2 regions of the Halotolerantifilum yawarlongkerapense genome follow, and region 1 is predicted to be linked to the other one. Evidence: riboswitches for the same ligand, from Rfam matches in the RefSeq annotation. Region 1 holds a riboswitch; the other holds the start of a gene.
The links. Region 1 has a riboswitch for S-adenosylmethionine ahead of ACULM0_RS06275 (O-acetylhomoserine aminocarboxypropyltransferase/cysteine synthase family protein). Riboswitches for the same ligand answer to the same signal wherever they lie in the genome.
Positions count from the first base shown of each region.

Region 1 (7,881 bases):
CCACGTCTTCTACTGCACGGGCTATCTCCTCAGGTAGTGTTCCGCCATTGGTATCACAAAGGACGAGCCAATCGGCACCGCCTCCTTCGGCGGCTGCCAGCACTTGCATGGCATAGGTGCGGTTTTCGCGGTAGCCGTCGAAAAAATGCTCCGCATCAAAGATGACCTCCTTACCCATCGCCTTGAGATAGCTGACGGTCTCGTGAATCATCGCTAGGTTCTCTTCCAAGGTCGTTCGAATGATCTTTGTCACATGAAAGTCCCACGCCTTGGCAAAGATCGCCACCGCTGGTGTCCCCGCCGAGACCAGGGCCCTTACGTTCTCATCCTCCTCCACGGAACAGCCGGCACGTCTGGTGCTACCGAAGGCCGTCAATTTTGCACGCTCCAGGTGTAGCTCCTCCGTGCGTTCGAAGAATTCCAAATCCTTGGGATTCGATCCGGGATTACCCGCCTCAATATAGTCGATGCCAAACCGATCGAGGGCCCGTGCAATCTTGATCTTGTCGAGCACGGTGAAGGCGATACCTTCGGCCTGTGCACCGTCTCGTAATGTTGTGTCGAAGGTCATGATCTTTTTCTTACGTCTTAAATCCCCAAGGGGTTCACGCTCCTTTTCGCTCATCGTTTTCCACTTCCATTTGATCGAACAGCACCTTGTTCACCGCGCTCATATAGGCGCGGGCACTGGCTTCGATGACATCTGTGCTCACGCCGCGACCGATGTACAGCTTCCCAGCGCTCTCGACCTTAGCCGTCACTTCACCGAGGGCATCCTTCCCACCGGTAACCGCTTTGATATAGTACTCTTTCAATGTGATTTCAAGTCCCGTTGCCCGGTCGATTGCCTTGTATGTCGCGTCCACCGGACCATCACCACAGGCAGCTTCCTCCACGCAAACATCTTCTCGCTTGAGACGTACGGTTGAGGTGGCCAGTAAGGTGTTCCCACTGGAGATATGATAGTAATCCAAGGTGTAGATCGACGGGGTATCGGAGGTTTCCGCACTAAGCAGGGCCTCGATGTCCTCATCGAGTACAGCCTTCTTTTTGTCGGCAAGATCCTTGAACCGCTCGAAGGCGCTGTTCAAGACGGTCATGCCGATGTCACGATAGCCGAGGTCCTTTAATTTTTCCTCGAAGGCATGTCGACCAGAGTGCTTGCCGAGTACCATCTGGCTCTTTTTCAAGCCGATGGATTCCGGTGTCATGATCTCATAGGTTTCCCTATGGCTCATGACACCGTGCTGGTGGATGCCCGATTCATGGGCGAAGGCGTTGGCTCCGATGATCGCCTTGTTCGGTTGGATCTGAACACCCGTCAGATGACTGACCAGGGCACTCGTCCGGTGAATCTCCTCGGTGATCACCTGGGTATGATAGGGGTAATGGTCTCCGCGGGTCCTGAGCACCATCACGATTTCCTCGAGTGCGGCGTTACCAGCTCGCTCGCCTAGGCCATTCAAGGTACACTCTATCTGCCTGGCGCCATTTGTGATGGCGGCGAGGGAGTTGGCCACGGCCAATCCTAGATCGTTGTGACAGTGAACGCTCAAAATCACGTTGTCGATTCCCTTTACCTTCTCTTTGATCCCTTGGATCAGCCGCCCGAATTCTTCTGGTGTACTGTAGCCCACGGTATCCGGAATATTGAGTACCGTGGCCCCCGCCTCGATAGCGGTTTCTAGTACGCGGTGGAGAAACTCAGGTCTCGTGCGTGACCCGTCTTCCGGTGAGAAAGAGATATCCTCGCAGAGACTTTTTGCGTAACCCACCATCTCGCGGACTCGATCGATCACTTCCTCCGGTGTCATCTTGAGCTTATACTCCATATGGATGTCCGAGGTCGCGATAAAAGTATGGATCCTCGGCTTCTCAGCATACTGAAGTGCTTCCCAAGCACGATCGATGTCAGCCTTGACCGCTCTGGCCAATCCGGTGATCACAGGACCGCGGACGCTCTTTGCGATGGCCTTGACCCCTTCGAAGTCTCCTTTCGAAGCGATGGGAAATCCCGCCTCGATAGCGTCTACACCGAGGATCGCCAGCTGTTTGGCAATCTTTAGTTTTTCTTCAACGTTCAAACTGATTCCCGGTGACTGTTCCCCATCACGAAGTGTTGTGTCAAAAATATAAATTTGATCTGTCATCTCAATTCAACCCCCTCTTGGTTTTTCGGCTGTCGTCTGTCGATGGCCACGGTTCCCGTCCGCACCATCTCCTGGATGCCATAGGTGAGCATCAGATCGCGTAGCGCATCGATTTTCTGCCCCTCACCGGTCACCTCTGCTGTTACCGTCGATTGATCCATGCCCACGATACGCGCGCGGAACACTTCCAGTGTCTTCAGGATCTCCTGCCGATTCTTCTGCGGTGCATGAATACGAAGGAGCGCCAACTCCCTTGCGACGGGATCGTGATCAATAATCGATACCTTGATCACATCGATCAGCTTGTTCAGTTGCTTGGTGATCTGCTCGATCAGTGCTTCGTCCCCATCGACCACGATCGTCATTCTGGAGATTCCGTGTTTTTCCGTAACGCCTACAGCTAGGCTGTCGATATTGAATCCGCGTCTGCTGAATAGCCCGGCGACTCTCGATAGCACGCCGGCGTGGTCGAGCACCTTGATGCTCAGGATTGTTCTCATACCACTTCATCTCCCTTCCTCGGGATCACCGCTGCATCGGGAGAGACCATGAGATCCAATAATACCGTTTGCTCTCCCCGGAAGACGTTCGGTAACGCCTCGCTAAAAGCAAGGTCATCAATGACTCTTCTCCCCTCGAAACCATAGGCCGAAGCGATGATGGAGAAGTCCGGATTCCCCTTCAAGTGCACTTGTCTGTGCCTTTGTTCGCAAAAATGGTCCTGGAGCTCACGCACCATCCCGAGATGATTGTTGTTGAACAGAAAAACCTTAATCGACGCGGATTCGGCCGAGGCAGTAGCCAACTCAGCCATCGCCATTTGGAAGGATCCGTCGCCGGTTATCAAGATCACCTCGCGGTCGGGATTGGCCACCTTGGCCCCGATGGCCGCAGGCAATCCGTACCCCATCGTTCCCAATCCTCCGGAGGAAAGAAACAGACTCTCCTCCTTGATCGCGAGATAGCGTCCCGCCCACATCTGGTGTTGCCCCACATCTGTCACCACGATGGTGTCGGCTGGCATCCTTCGTCCGATCTGCTGGAGTGCCTTCATCGGATGAACGCCCCCGGAGATACGACCAACCCCATGATGGATCTTTTTCCAAGAGGTGACTTTTTCGATCCAACCGCCACCCGACCGATGGATACGCTCTGCTTGAAGCTGTTCGAGAATGTTCTTCGCATCGCCAACGATCGGTAAATCCACTCTGACATTCTTTCCGATTTCCGCCGGATCCACATCCACATGGGCGATGGTCGCGCGGTGACCGAATCCACCGGTGGCACCTGTCGCCCGGTCGGCCATCCTTGCACCGATGACAAGGAGTACATCGGCTTCTTCAAGAGCGAGCGTGGCCGCGTGAACACCGTGCTGCCCCCCGATCATGCCCAGACTCAAAGGATGATCCGTCGCGATAGCCCCGATGCCCATGAAAGTAGTGGCCACGGGTATCCCCACCTGTTCGGACAACGTTCTCAGGGCTTGTTTCGCCCCTGCAGCCACTATACCGCCACCGGCAATAATCAGCGGTCTTTTGCTTTTGTTTAACAGTTCGGCCAATTTTTTCACTTGACCGGGGTGCCCTGCAACGGTTGGTTTGTAACCGGGTAGATCGAGAGGCATCGCCTGCCAACGGTCAGTCGTGGCCTGCTGCACATCCGTGGGGATATCGATCAACACAGGACCCGGTCGACCGGTTCGCGCAATGTAGAAGGCCTCTTTGATGATCCGTGGGAGGTCCTCCACGTTTTTCACCAGATAGTTGTGTTTTGTAAAGGGTTCCGTCGCTCCTGTTATGTCCACTTCCTGAAAAGCATCCGACCCGATACGCTCCCTGGGTACCTGTCCCGTGATGGCCACCAACGGTACGGAATCCATATATGCAGTGGCGATTCCTGTGATCAGGTTCGTTGCCCCGGGGCCCGATGTCGCTAGACAAACACCCGGGCGCCCGGAGCTCCGGGCGTAGCCGTTTGCCGCGTGGGCCGCCGCCTGTTCCCCCCGAACGAGGATATGCCGGATTCGCGAGTCGCCCAGCGCATCATAGAGCGGAAGAACGGCACCACCGGGATATCCGAAGAGCGTATCGACGCCCTCACTTTCAAGACTTTTGATAATCAGCATCGCACCTGTCATTTTCTCCACATCGATCGCCCCTTTCACTCGATTTTTTTGCATAAAAAAACCCCGCCCCAATCTTTGGGGCGAGATGTTTGTCCCGCGGTACCACCCATTTTTTTCAGGGCCTCGCAGCCTTGAAACTCAGTGGATCCGAATAAATGCTCAGATCACTCGATCGATAACGGGATCATCCGACCGCATCTAATGACAAGCGAAGGCTTGTGTTCAAATCGGTGCCTTGGAAGTGAGAAGGATCCAGCTAGGTTGTCGGTTTTCAGCCACGACCGACTCTCTGTTGAACGTACTGGCGCTGTGCCTCATGTCTTCCGCATTGGCTTTCGAGGTAATTACTGAATATTCTAACAGCACCTCTGGTGCCTGTCAACGGAAATGTCGAGATTTCAACAGGGTGTTTAAGACCTGTGCCAACCGTCGCAAAGCTTGCATTTCACTACACTGCAGCGTTTTGAATCTGGAAAACGATTGCACGCCCTTGTTTTGACGCAATTTTTCGAAAACGAATTGACAAGCCTTCTTGCAACCTGTTATCATAGACATCAAATTCAATACGCTTTTCATCCAGAGAGGTTGAGGGACTGGCCCTACGACACCTCAGCAACCATCGACTCGTTCGAAACGGTGCTAATTCCAGCAGAAGTTATCTGGCAGATGAAAGGAACGAAGTGCTTGACCAAGCGCATCTTCTCCTTTTTGCCGGGAAGATGTGCTTTTTTTGTGATAAGGAGGAAAACGAGATGACCGTTCAAAGTAAACAGCTAGCAACCATTGCAGTGCACGGGTCCTATCGACCGGATGCTACAGGAGCCATGCTCCCCCCCATCTACCAGACGACGGCCTATGCTTTTCAGGACGCAGACCACGCCGCACGATTGTTCAATCTTGAAGAGGGCGGCAACATCTACACACGGATCAACAACCCGACGAACGATGCCTTCGAACAGAAGATCGCAGCGCTCGAAGGAGGTGTGGGCGCACTGGCCACTGCCTCTGGCCAAGCAGCCACTACCCTGGCGCTGCTCAATATCTGTACCTCGGGGCAACACATCGTGGCTGCCAATACACTCTACGGTGGAAGCTATAGTCTCTTCGCAAACACCTTTGCAAAAATGGGCATTGAAGTGACCTTCGTGGACCCCGATGCCTCTCTCGAGACTATCGCGCAGGCATTTCGCCCCGAGACGCGGGCTCTCTTTGCGGAGACCATCGGCAACCCGGGCCTTAATCTACTGGATTTCAAAAAATTCTCAGCCCTCTCGGAAAAATTCAACGTCCCACTGGTCATCGATAACACCTTCGCGACGCCCATCTTGTGCCGCCCCCTCGAACTGGGCGCACATATTGTTGTACACTCCGCAACAAAATACCTGGGGGGACACGGTAACAGCATGGGAGGGGTGATTGTGGACGGTGGGGGTTTCGAGTGGGATCCAGAAAAATTCCCGGGACTAACGGAACCCGATCCTAGCTATCACGGCATGCGCTATGTAGATACCTTCGGATCCGCTGCCTATATTGTCAAAGCTCGCGTTCAGCTTCTGCGTGACCTCGGTCCCACCATTTCTCCCTTCAATGCTTTTCTGATCTCACAGGGTATGGAGACACTACCGCTTAGAATCAAGAAACACTGTGAGAATGCTCTGGGCCTCGCCCGTCATCTTGAAAAGCATCCCGATGTCAGTTGGGTCTGTTATCCGGGTCTAGCTAGTCACGACAGTCATGCCCTGGCCACCCAGTGGATGCCGGATGGTGTGGGGGGTATCTTGACCTTTGGAGTCAAAGGTGGAGCCACCTCCAGCAAGGTTTTCATCGACAATGTAGCATTGGCCACACATGTGACGAACCTGGGGGACACCCGTACCCTGGTCAGCCATCCGGCCAGTACAACGCATCGTCAATTGACCGAAGAAGAACAAAGGGCCTCAGGTGTACTGCCGGATCTCATCCGCGTCTCTGTGGGCATTGAAGATCTTCAGGATATTCTGGAGGATATGGACAAGGCGCTCGCAATCGCCACCACAGAAAGGGAGTGACCCCATGCCCATCGTGATTCCCGAATCCCTACCCGCCGCAACCACCCTCCGGGAGGAAAATATTTTCGTCATGAAGGAAGGCCGGGCCATCCACCAGGACATCCGGCCACTTCAGATCGTGATTCTCAATTTGATGCCTACAAAGATCGAGACCGAAACACAGTTGCTCCGATTGATTGGCAATACCCCCTTGCAGGTAGAGGTCACCCTTCTCCAGACCTCTTCTTATCAACCGACCAACGTCTCTCGAGAGCATCTGCTTCGTTTCTACACAGCCTTCGAAGCCATACGTCACCGTCATTTCGACGGGATGATTATCACAGGCGCACCAGTGGAAACACTCCCTTTTTCGGAGGTAGACTACTGGCAAGAGTTCACGGAGATCTTGGATTACGCTCGAGATCATGTGACCTCCACCCTTCACATCTGCTGGGGAGCTCAGGCTGCTCTCTATCATCGGTATGGTATTGAAAAGCATCCTCTGCCCGAGAAAGCCTTCGGTGTTTTCGATCACTACATCCATCCACATCCCTATCCACTTTTGAGGGGTTTCGATGATCTCTTCGCCGTTCCTCATTCCAGGCACACTGAAGTAAAGACCGAAGAAATCAATAAGCACCAGGATCTCGTGGTACTCGGCGATTCCGAAGAAGTGGGCGCAGGGATTGTGATGAGCCGTGACGAACGTCAGATCTACGTAACCGGTCATTTGGAGTATGATCCCGATACGCTGGATAAAGAATACCGCCGGGACCTGGGCAGGGGACTATCCATCGCACCCCCGAAACACTACTACCGGAAAGATGATCCCGACCAACCGCCGGTCGTTCGTTGGCGGTCTCATGCCAACCTACTCTTTTCCAACTGGCTGAATTATCACGTCTACCAAGAAACACCTTTTCATCTCGATTGAAGAGAAAAAATGCGGCGCATGTTCTGGATTTACCGGAACATGCGCCGCATCAGTTTTCTATTCCTGGGTTTCAGTCTGGACTAGGTTGACGAAGACCCGGGCGATATCCGGATCGAACTGACTACCGGCATGGGCCTCGATCTCCTCGATCGCCTCTCCAAAGGTCATTGCCGGGCGATAGGGGCGCTCAGTGGTCATCGCATCATAGGCATCACAAAGGGCGATCATGCGTGCTTCTACAGGGATCCGTTCCCCCGTCAGCCCCTTGGGGTAGCCTGTTCCGTCATAGCGTTCATGATGAGATAGGATGATCTCTGCAAACTCTGTCATCTCGTGAACGGAGTTCATGATGCGATAGCCGATCTCAGGATGACGCTGTACTTCTCTCCACTGTTTCACGCTCAGTTCCCCGGGACACATCAGGGTCTCCTTCGATAGGGCAATCTTACCGATATCATGGTACCATCCAATCTGCCTCAGATCTTCCACCACATGGGGTTCATAACCCAGTGCATCGGCCAATCGACCGGCTAGATCACTGACTCTTCGGGCGTGCTGTTCTTCCCCCGGGGTCGTCTCATGAAGGTGCTTCATGATCATCTTGAAGATGCCTGATTTGTACCGAGGGCTTTCTACCAGCTTATG
Region 1 covers NZ_CP199719.1:1,275,495-1,283,375, forward strand. The annotation lists gene cimA (citramalate synthase) at 1-625, opposite strand, end outside; gene ACULM0_RS06260 (2-isopropylmalate synthase) at 606-2,150, opposite strand; gene ilvN (acetolactate synthase small subunit) at 2,147-2,650, opposite strand; gene ilvB (biosynthetic-type acetolactate synthase large subunit) at 2,647-4,329, opposite strand; SAM riboswitch class I at 4,845-4,948, shown strand; gene ACULM0_RS06275 (O-acetylhomoserine aminocarboxypropyltransferase/cysteine synthase family protein) at 5,028-6,323, shown strand; gene metA (homoserine O-acetyltransferase MetA) at 6,328-7,236, shown strand; gene ACULM0_RS06285 (PAS domain S-box protein) at 7,294-7,881, opposite strand, start outside.

Region 2 (7,881 bases), 260 kb from region 1:
CGGGATACACCGGGTGTTTTATGATGTCGATGGCTTTACCACGGTGGCCTGTGCCCTGTCTACATTTTTAGAGGGTGTGGTGGCCGGCTACCTGAGCCGTCAGTTTTACCACGCTGAATCCAAGTGGGTCTTCGGCTTCAACATGGGCGTCATCTCGGAGCTCATCCACATGGCCCTGGTGCTCCTTTTGTCCCATCCCCTGTCCCAGGCCTGGGCCCTGGTGCGTCTGATCACCTTTCCCATGGTGCTCACCAATGCCATCGGCATCAGTATTTTCATGGCCATGGTGGAGACGATCTACCGCGACCAGGAGACCATCGCGGCCTTCCAGGCCCAGCGGACGCTGGAGATCGCCAACAACACACTCAGCCACCTGAAGAAGGGACTTTCCCCGGAAACGGCGGAGAAAACGGCCGAGATCATTTATAAGAAGACGGACTTCAAGGCCGTGAGCCTGACGGATACCGTGGTGACCCTCACCCATCTGGGCTCCGGTTCAGACCACCACCGCGTGGGCGATCTGATCTTGGAGAAGGCCGTCCAGCGGGCCCTGGAGACCGGCGACCACCAGGTGGCCCAAATACGGGACGATATCGCCTGTCACCATGTGAAATGTCGGCTCAAGAGCGCCGTGGTCGTTCCGCTGAAGGACGACGAGCGGATCGTCGGCGCCTTGAAGCTTTACAAGGACCACGAGAACGCCATCTCTAAGATCGATGTGGAGCTGGCCCTAGGTCTGTCCTCGCTCTTTTCCACACAGCTGCAGCTGGCCCGCCTCGATGAACAGGAGAAGCTGCTGAACCGGGCAGAGCTGCGTGCCCTGCAGTCCCAGATCAACCCCCACTTTCTCTTCAACGCCATCAACACCATCGTATCCTTCGTCCGCATGCGACCGGATCGGGCGCGGGAGCTTTTGATCCACCTGGCGGAGTATTTTCGCAACAACCTGCTCGACATCCACGAGGATGTGGAGTTCTTCGAGGAGATCGAGAACGTCCGGAACTACGTGGAGATCGAGATGGCACGTTTTGGCGACAAGCTGCAGGTGATCTACGATCTCGATGACCAGATCAAGTGCATCGTCCCCCCGCTGATCATCCAGCCCTTGGTGGAGAACGCCATCAAACACGGGATCCTGGAGAAGGAGGGGCCCGGTCGCGTGTCCATCGTGGCCCGAGAAGAGGGCGATGCGCTGTGGGTCCAGGTCATCGACGATGGCGTGGGTTTTGATGCCGAGGCGATCCGAAGGCGTCTGATGGACGGTCCCCAGAAGGTCAACGCCATCGGCCTGCACAACGTACACCAGCGACTGATGAATAAATACGGAGAACAGAACGGACTCATCATCGAAAGCCGGGAGGGGTTCGGTAGCACCGTCTCCTTCTACGTACCGCGAAAGGGGATGGCCACATGATCCGATGTTTGATTGTTGACGACGAAATGCCGGCACGAGAGGAACTAAAATTTTTACTGCAGGATCTCGATGGCGTGGAGATCGTGGGCGAGGCCGATGACGGCTTCGCCGCCATCGAGATGGCCGGGGAGCTGTCTCCGGATCTGGTCTTCTTGGACATCAAGATGCGCGCCTTGAGTGGCATCCGTGTGGCGGAAAAATTCCTTTTCTGGGAACAACCCCCGCGTGTGATCTTCACGACGGCTTACGATGATTATGCGATCCAGGCCTTTGAACTCAACGCCATCGACTACCTGATGAAACCCATCTCCAGCGACCGTCTGGTACGGGCGCTCCAGCGGATCGGACTCGAGGAACCATCGGATTACCTACGGCGGACCCGCCTCCTGGTCGATCAGGTGCGCGAGGACCAGAAATACGATATGGACCGTCTCTACCTGGAGAAGGAGGGCACCTACTATCCGCTCCCCGTGGAAGAGATCACCTACGTGAGCATCGTGGACAAGCACACCACGATCCATTCGCGCAAGGGCCTTTTTACCTATGCCTATCCCCTCAACCACCTGGAGAAGAAGTTGCCTCATAAGCTTTTTTTCCGGTCGCACCGGGGCTTCCTCTTGAACCTCACCTTTATCGAAGCAGTGGAGCCTTGGTTCAACAATACCTACCTGGTGAAATTGCGTGGAGAAGAGGAGAAGGTACCCGTATCCCGTTCACAGGTGAAGGCCTTCAAGGAGCTTTTGGGGCTTAAATAAAAAAAATGTCATTTCGGAATGAGTTTTCGACCGTTCGGAAGAAAGGAAGTATTTCGGGGGGCGACCTATGTTAGAATGGCCCTGGCCGTCGGATGAAAGTTTCCCCCGAAATGACCGATAGGCTACCCTTCCCCCCCAATGACAGGGTATCATAGCATATCTGGGATGGCGTCTTCATCCATCCCACCCCTTCAACCGCAGGAATCCTGCGGTTATTTTTTTTGTGCGGGGGTAAATAAAGAGACGTAGATGAGTATGTGAGAATGGGGGATCAAGCAGTGAAAAGATTATTCGCAAAGACCGATGCTTTTGATGACGCCATGGCCTTTTTCTCAGGTGGAAAATTTCTTTATGCCAACGCAGCGTTTTTGGATCTTTTCGGCTATGACGACCTAGCGCAAGTGGTGGGCCGATCGATCGATTCGGTGACCCCCCCGGGTGCGCCCTATCCTGATTATATGAAGCGTATGCAAGCGAACCCCGCTGAAAACGGTAGTGGATACCGCTTCGATTGGAAGCACCAGAAGACGGATGGAAGTCCCTTTGAGTCGGAGGTGATCGTGTTCCCCGTGGGGCTCGATGAAGAGAGTCTATTTGCGTTGATCGTGGTGGACCTATCGGACTGGATCCAACGGGCCGAGAGCACGTCGGATTTTTACGGGGAGTTTTACGGCGATCAGGAGGCCATTATCCTGATCATCGATCCGGAGGATGGTCAGATCCTGTACGCCAGTGAGGGGGCCTGTGCCTTCTACGGTTACACCGAGGAAGAGCTCACAGACCGTTCGATCGCAACGATCAATACCCTCTCGCGGGCGGAGGTGCGCGCCGAGATGCAGAAGGCCGCATCGCAGAAGCGGCGGCATTTCGAATTTTACCACCGTCTGGCGGACGGGACCTCACGTGAGGTCCGTGTGATCAGTGGTCCCATCGATTACATGGGAAAGAAGGCGCTGTACTCCCTGGTGCGACCGCGGGAGGAGCAGCAGAAGTCAAATCTAACGATAGAAGCCTCTCTCTTTGAGCAGATCTTCTTCAAAGGACACGAGGCCCAGTGTGTGGTCACCACCGATGAACGGGTACTCGTGGCCAATCAAGCTTTCCACCGCTTTTTCCACTATGAAGCAGGAGAGGTGGTGGGGCGTTCGATCATGGAGCTGGTGATCCCCACGGAGCACCGTGAGGAGGCGCGGCGTTACCGCGACCTCCTGGCCTTCGGCGAGACACTCGAACGGGACGTGATCCGAAGAGACCATCTAGGGAACGATCACCTGTGCCACATGATCCTGACGCCCGTGCGTTGGGGTGAGGAACTGGTGGGTACCCACGTGATCTATCGCGACCGGAGCGACGAGGCCGAGGACTCGGAGCGGCAGCTGCTCGAACGATGCTTCACGCGTACGGACGAGGGTTTTGCCATCGCCGATAGCGAGGGCATCATCCAGTGGTCCAACCGACCCTTCCAGCGGAATGTCTGGGGTGTGGGTCTCAAGGAACAGATGGATTTCAAGATGCTTGTGGCCGAGGGAGAAAGGGAGGAAGCGCTCGCGTGTCTGGAGACAGATGGGCGATGGCGGGGAGAAGCCCGACCGATCCTGGGGGGAGGTCCCGACACCTCCCTCTGGGTGCGGATCTACCGCATAGAGAACAACGAGGGCGAAACTTCGCTGTTCGTGTTGCTACTGTCTGGAGCCAGCGCCCAGCCCAACTGGGAGGGCGAAGTGCGGGAGGAGTAAGGGAGATTTTTCTCCCGGGAGAGGAGCCTAGAGCATGAGAGTACTGATCATAGAGAGGGAGACGGAGCGCCGGGAGCGGCTGCAGGAACAAATCGCACCGGCGGTGACGCAGTGCGTCGCGGTGGATAGCGGGAACTCGGCGCTCAATTACCTGGAGGAGTCCTTTGATCTCTGCGTCCTCGATCACGAGATGACGGGTAAAGCCGTCTACGAGATGCTGATCGAAATGAAGGTGGCCCTGCCCCAGGCGGAGCTGGTCGTCTACGCCGGAGAGGATGATCCCACCCACGAGAGCGTCGCCAAGGTCATGGGGGCCGATCATTTCCTCCTGAAGCACCAGACGGACGCAACGCTCATCGATTTCATCACGCGCCGTGTAAAGCAAAAAGGAGGGCGGGCCTAGCCATGGAAGAAAAGATCAAGAGAATCATCGAGGCCTACAAAGACCAGGATTTGATTCACATCGCCGTGACCTGCCCGGAACTGGGAGTCGCCATCGATCGGGCCTACCAGAAGGAGACGGAACACCACCGGATCAACGAGATGGTGAGGGGCGGTCGGGGTCGCGTGGAACTGGTGCTACACGAGATGAAGGACAAGTACGCCCTGCTCGCCGAGCTCCTGGCCGATCAGTTGTCCCTGGCCCTGGTGGAGAAGGAGCGGGAGCTCTTCAAGAAAATCGCGGATTACGGTGAGAACAGCATTCTGGTCACCGATGAACGCGGGCACATCCGATATGTGAATTACCATTTTGAAAAGATGACGGGCTACCAGCTGGTGGAGGTCATCGGCGAAAATCCCAACATCCTGCGTTCGGGCGAGCAGTCCGACGCCTTTTACCAAGAGATGTGGCAGGAGATCAAGGCGGGCCGTCCCTGGCTCGGTGAGTTCCACAACAAGCGCAGGGACGGATCGCTTTTTTGGGAGCGTGCTCGGATTTTGCCGCTCGATCTCGCCGATGAGACGGTCTACGTGGCCTACAAAACGGATATCGCCCTGCAGAAAAAAATCGAGGAGACCCTGATCCTAAAGAACCGGCACCTAGCGGATGTGCTTTCGGAACTGGAGAGGACCCAGACGGCCCTTCGGGACCAGGAGGGACTGGAGGAAGTCGGCGATCTCGCGGCGGGCTTGTCCCACGAGCTGGCGATTCCACTGCAGGTCTTACGCGATAGGCTGGAGACCCTGCAAGAGGAGAAAGACAGGGTTGGAGAAAGAAAGGCGCAGTCCCTCCTGTCTGAGATCGACCGCGCTCTCGGCTATGTGGAAGGGGTGATCCGGTCCTTCACCTCCTACACGGAAGGAGAAAGGGAAGAAGGGAATACCCCTTACAACCTCGGGGAAGCCCTAGACCGGGTCTTGTCCCTGCTGTCGCCCCTGATCGGTGATCAAGTGATGGTAAAGGTGGACATGGATGAGGTGACTCCCTTCACCTGTAGGGAGGTGCCGATGAACCGGATCCTGTTCCAAGTGATCGAGAATGGACTGGAGGCCATCGGAAAAAAAGAGGAAGGCGGGACCCTGACCATCGAGGTGAGAGAGGATGAGGACCTGGCGGTCCGGATTCGAGACGATGGGGTGGGTATCCCCCAAGGGGACCTAGCCAGGGTCTTCGATCCCTTTTACACCACGAAGGAAGGGACGCACCGAATGGGCCTGGGCCTCCACGTGACCCGCCACCTGGTGGAAAAAGAGATGGGCGGGCAGATCGATGTGACGAGCGACCAAAACCAGGGAACAACGGTGACGATCTGTCTCCCCCGCTAAGGGCTTTTGGGGAAGACGTGGTCACGCGGACAAAAAAATCTAGTATTCCTAAGAAAAATTCTTGCTAACGGTATTTTCCTGTGGTATAGTACAAACTGCAAAACAACATAACCTTATTGCGAGAGACGGAGGGATTAGGCCCCGCGAAGTCCGGCAACCTGCCTGAAAGAGGGTAAGGTGCTAAGTCCTACAGGCGCTCTGGATGCCTGGAAGATAAGGAGACGAAAGAACCGACTCTCTTCTCGCGCGCTTATGCCAGAACGGGAGTTTTTCCTATTCAGCTAACCCTTTTGGAGGTGTATCGACTGTGAAAAAAAGACTTTTTACCTCGGAATCAGTAACCGAGGGACACCCAGACAAGATGTGCGACCAGATTTCCGATGCGATTCTGGACGCCATCTTCATGCAAGACCCCGAGGCCCGCGTGGCCTGTGAGACGAGTGTGACCACTGGACTCGTGCTCATCGCCGGCGAAATCACGACCGACTGCTATGTAGACATCCCCAAGGTCGTGAGACAGACCGTTCGCGAGATCGGTTACACCCGTGCAAAATATGGATTCGACAGTGAAACCTGTGCCGTGCTCACGGCCATCGACGAACAGTCTGCGGACATCGCCATGGGCGTCAACGAGTCCCTAGAGCACCGCAGCGGTGTACAGGACAAGTACGAGCTCATCGGTGCCGGTGACCAGGGTCTGATGTTCGGCTTCGCCTGTAACGAGACGGAAGAGCTTATGCCCTTGCCCATCAGCCTGGCCCACAAGATGGCCAAGCGTCTGGCCGATGTACGCAAGGAAGGTATCTTGGATTACCTGCGCCCCGATGGCAAGACCCAGGTGACGGTAGAGTACCGCGACGACAAGCCCTACCGCGTGGACGCGGTGGTCATCAGCACCCAGCACCGCGAGGACGTAGCCCTTGCTACGATCGAGGCCGACTTGATCGAGCACGTGGTGAAGGCCATTGTTCCTGAGGACCTACTGGATGCGGAGACCAAGTACTACATCAACCCCACGGGCCGATTCGTCATCGGAGGCCCCCAGGGTGATGCTGGCCTGACGGGCCGCAAGATCATCGTGGATACCTACGGTGGATACTCGCGTCACGGCGGCGGAGCCTTCAGCGGGAAAGATCCGACGAAGGTAGACCGTTCGGCTGCTTACGCAGCCCGCTACGTGGCGAAGAACGTCGTGGCCGCTGGGCTGGCCGACAAGTGCGAACTGGAGCTGGCCTACGCCATCGGTAAGGCAGAGCCCGTTTCCATCCTGGTGGAAACCTTCGGCACCAACAAGGTGGACGAAGACCTGATCGAGACGCTCGTGCGCAAGCACTTCGACCTGCGCCCCGCTGCGATCATCGATACGCTGGGCCTCCGCGCCCCAATCTACCGTCAGACGGCCGCCTACGGTCACTTCGGTAGAACGGACATCGATCTGCCTTGGGAGCGCACGGACAAGGCTGCTCTCCTGAAGGAAGAAGCGGGTCTGTAAACGGACCCAAAACAATAAAAGCAGTATCAGCGAGGCAACGACGAAAGTGCCTTTTTAGCGGTAAGAGAACGGCCCCGGATCCTAGAAAACTAGGATCCGGGGCCGTTTGATCTTGTCTTAACTCTCTGCGGTGACAGCGTAGACTTTCGCACTCTCGATCTCGCCGGTCTTCCACTGGAACTTGTTCAGGTGTCCGTAAACGATCGAGATGATCGGGACCACCCAACAAAGGATGGCATAGGGCGCGTAGGCCAGGGTACTGACGCCCAGGGTACCCGCCATGAAGACGCCGCAGGTGTTCCACGGTACAAGGGGCGAGGTCAGCGTGGCCGAGTCCTCGAGAGTCCTCGAAAGGGTCTGGGGTAGGAGATCGCGTTTCTTGTACTCCCCGACGAACATGCGGCCCGTGATCACGAGGCTCGTGTACTGGCTGGCCGTGATCATATTGAGGCCGATGGCACTGAGCACGACGGAGGTGACGAGTCCACCGATGGATTTGGTGAGGCGGACCACTTGACCGAGGAGCACTTCCAGGACGCCGTTCTTCTCCAGTACAGAGCCCAGCGTGATGCCGAGCATGGCGAGGCTGGCCGTCCAGTTCATGCTCTGGAGCCCCCCGCGGCTCAGGAGGGTGTCGATTTCATCGATACCGCTGGCAGAGGCGTAACCGCTATTCAAGATGCCGGCGATGGATGTGACGGATTCTCCCTGAAGGAA
Region 2 covers NZ_CP199719.1:1,532,912-1,540,792, reverse strand. The annotation lists gene ACULM0_RS07465 (LytS/YhcK type 5TM receptor domain-containing protein) at 1-1,414, shown strand, start outside; gene ACULM0_RS07460 (LytR/AlgR family response regulator transcription factor) at 1,411-2,169, shown strand; gene ACULM0_RS07455 (PAS domain-containing protein) at 2,448-3,905, shown strand; gene ACULM0_RS07450 (response regulator) at 3,940-4,308, shown strand; gene ACULM0_RS07445 (two-component system sensor histidine kinase NtrB) at 4,311-5,672, shown strand; SAM riboswitch class I at 5,783-5,892, shown strand; gene metK (methionine adenosyltransferase) at 5,980-7,164, shown strand; gene nhaC (Na+/H+ antiporter NhaC) at 7,282-7,881, opposite strand, start outside.
Region 2: linked by a shared signal. The riboswitch ahead of metK (methionine adenosyltransferase) and the one ahead of ACULM0_RS06275 (O-acetylhomoserine aminocarboxypropyltransferase/cysteine synthase family protein) in region 1 are both predicted to bind S-adenosylmethionine.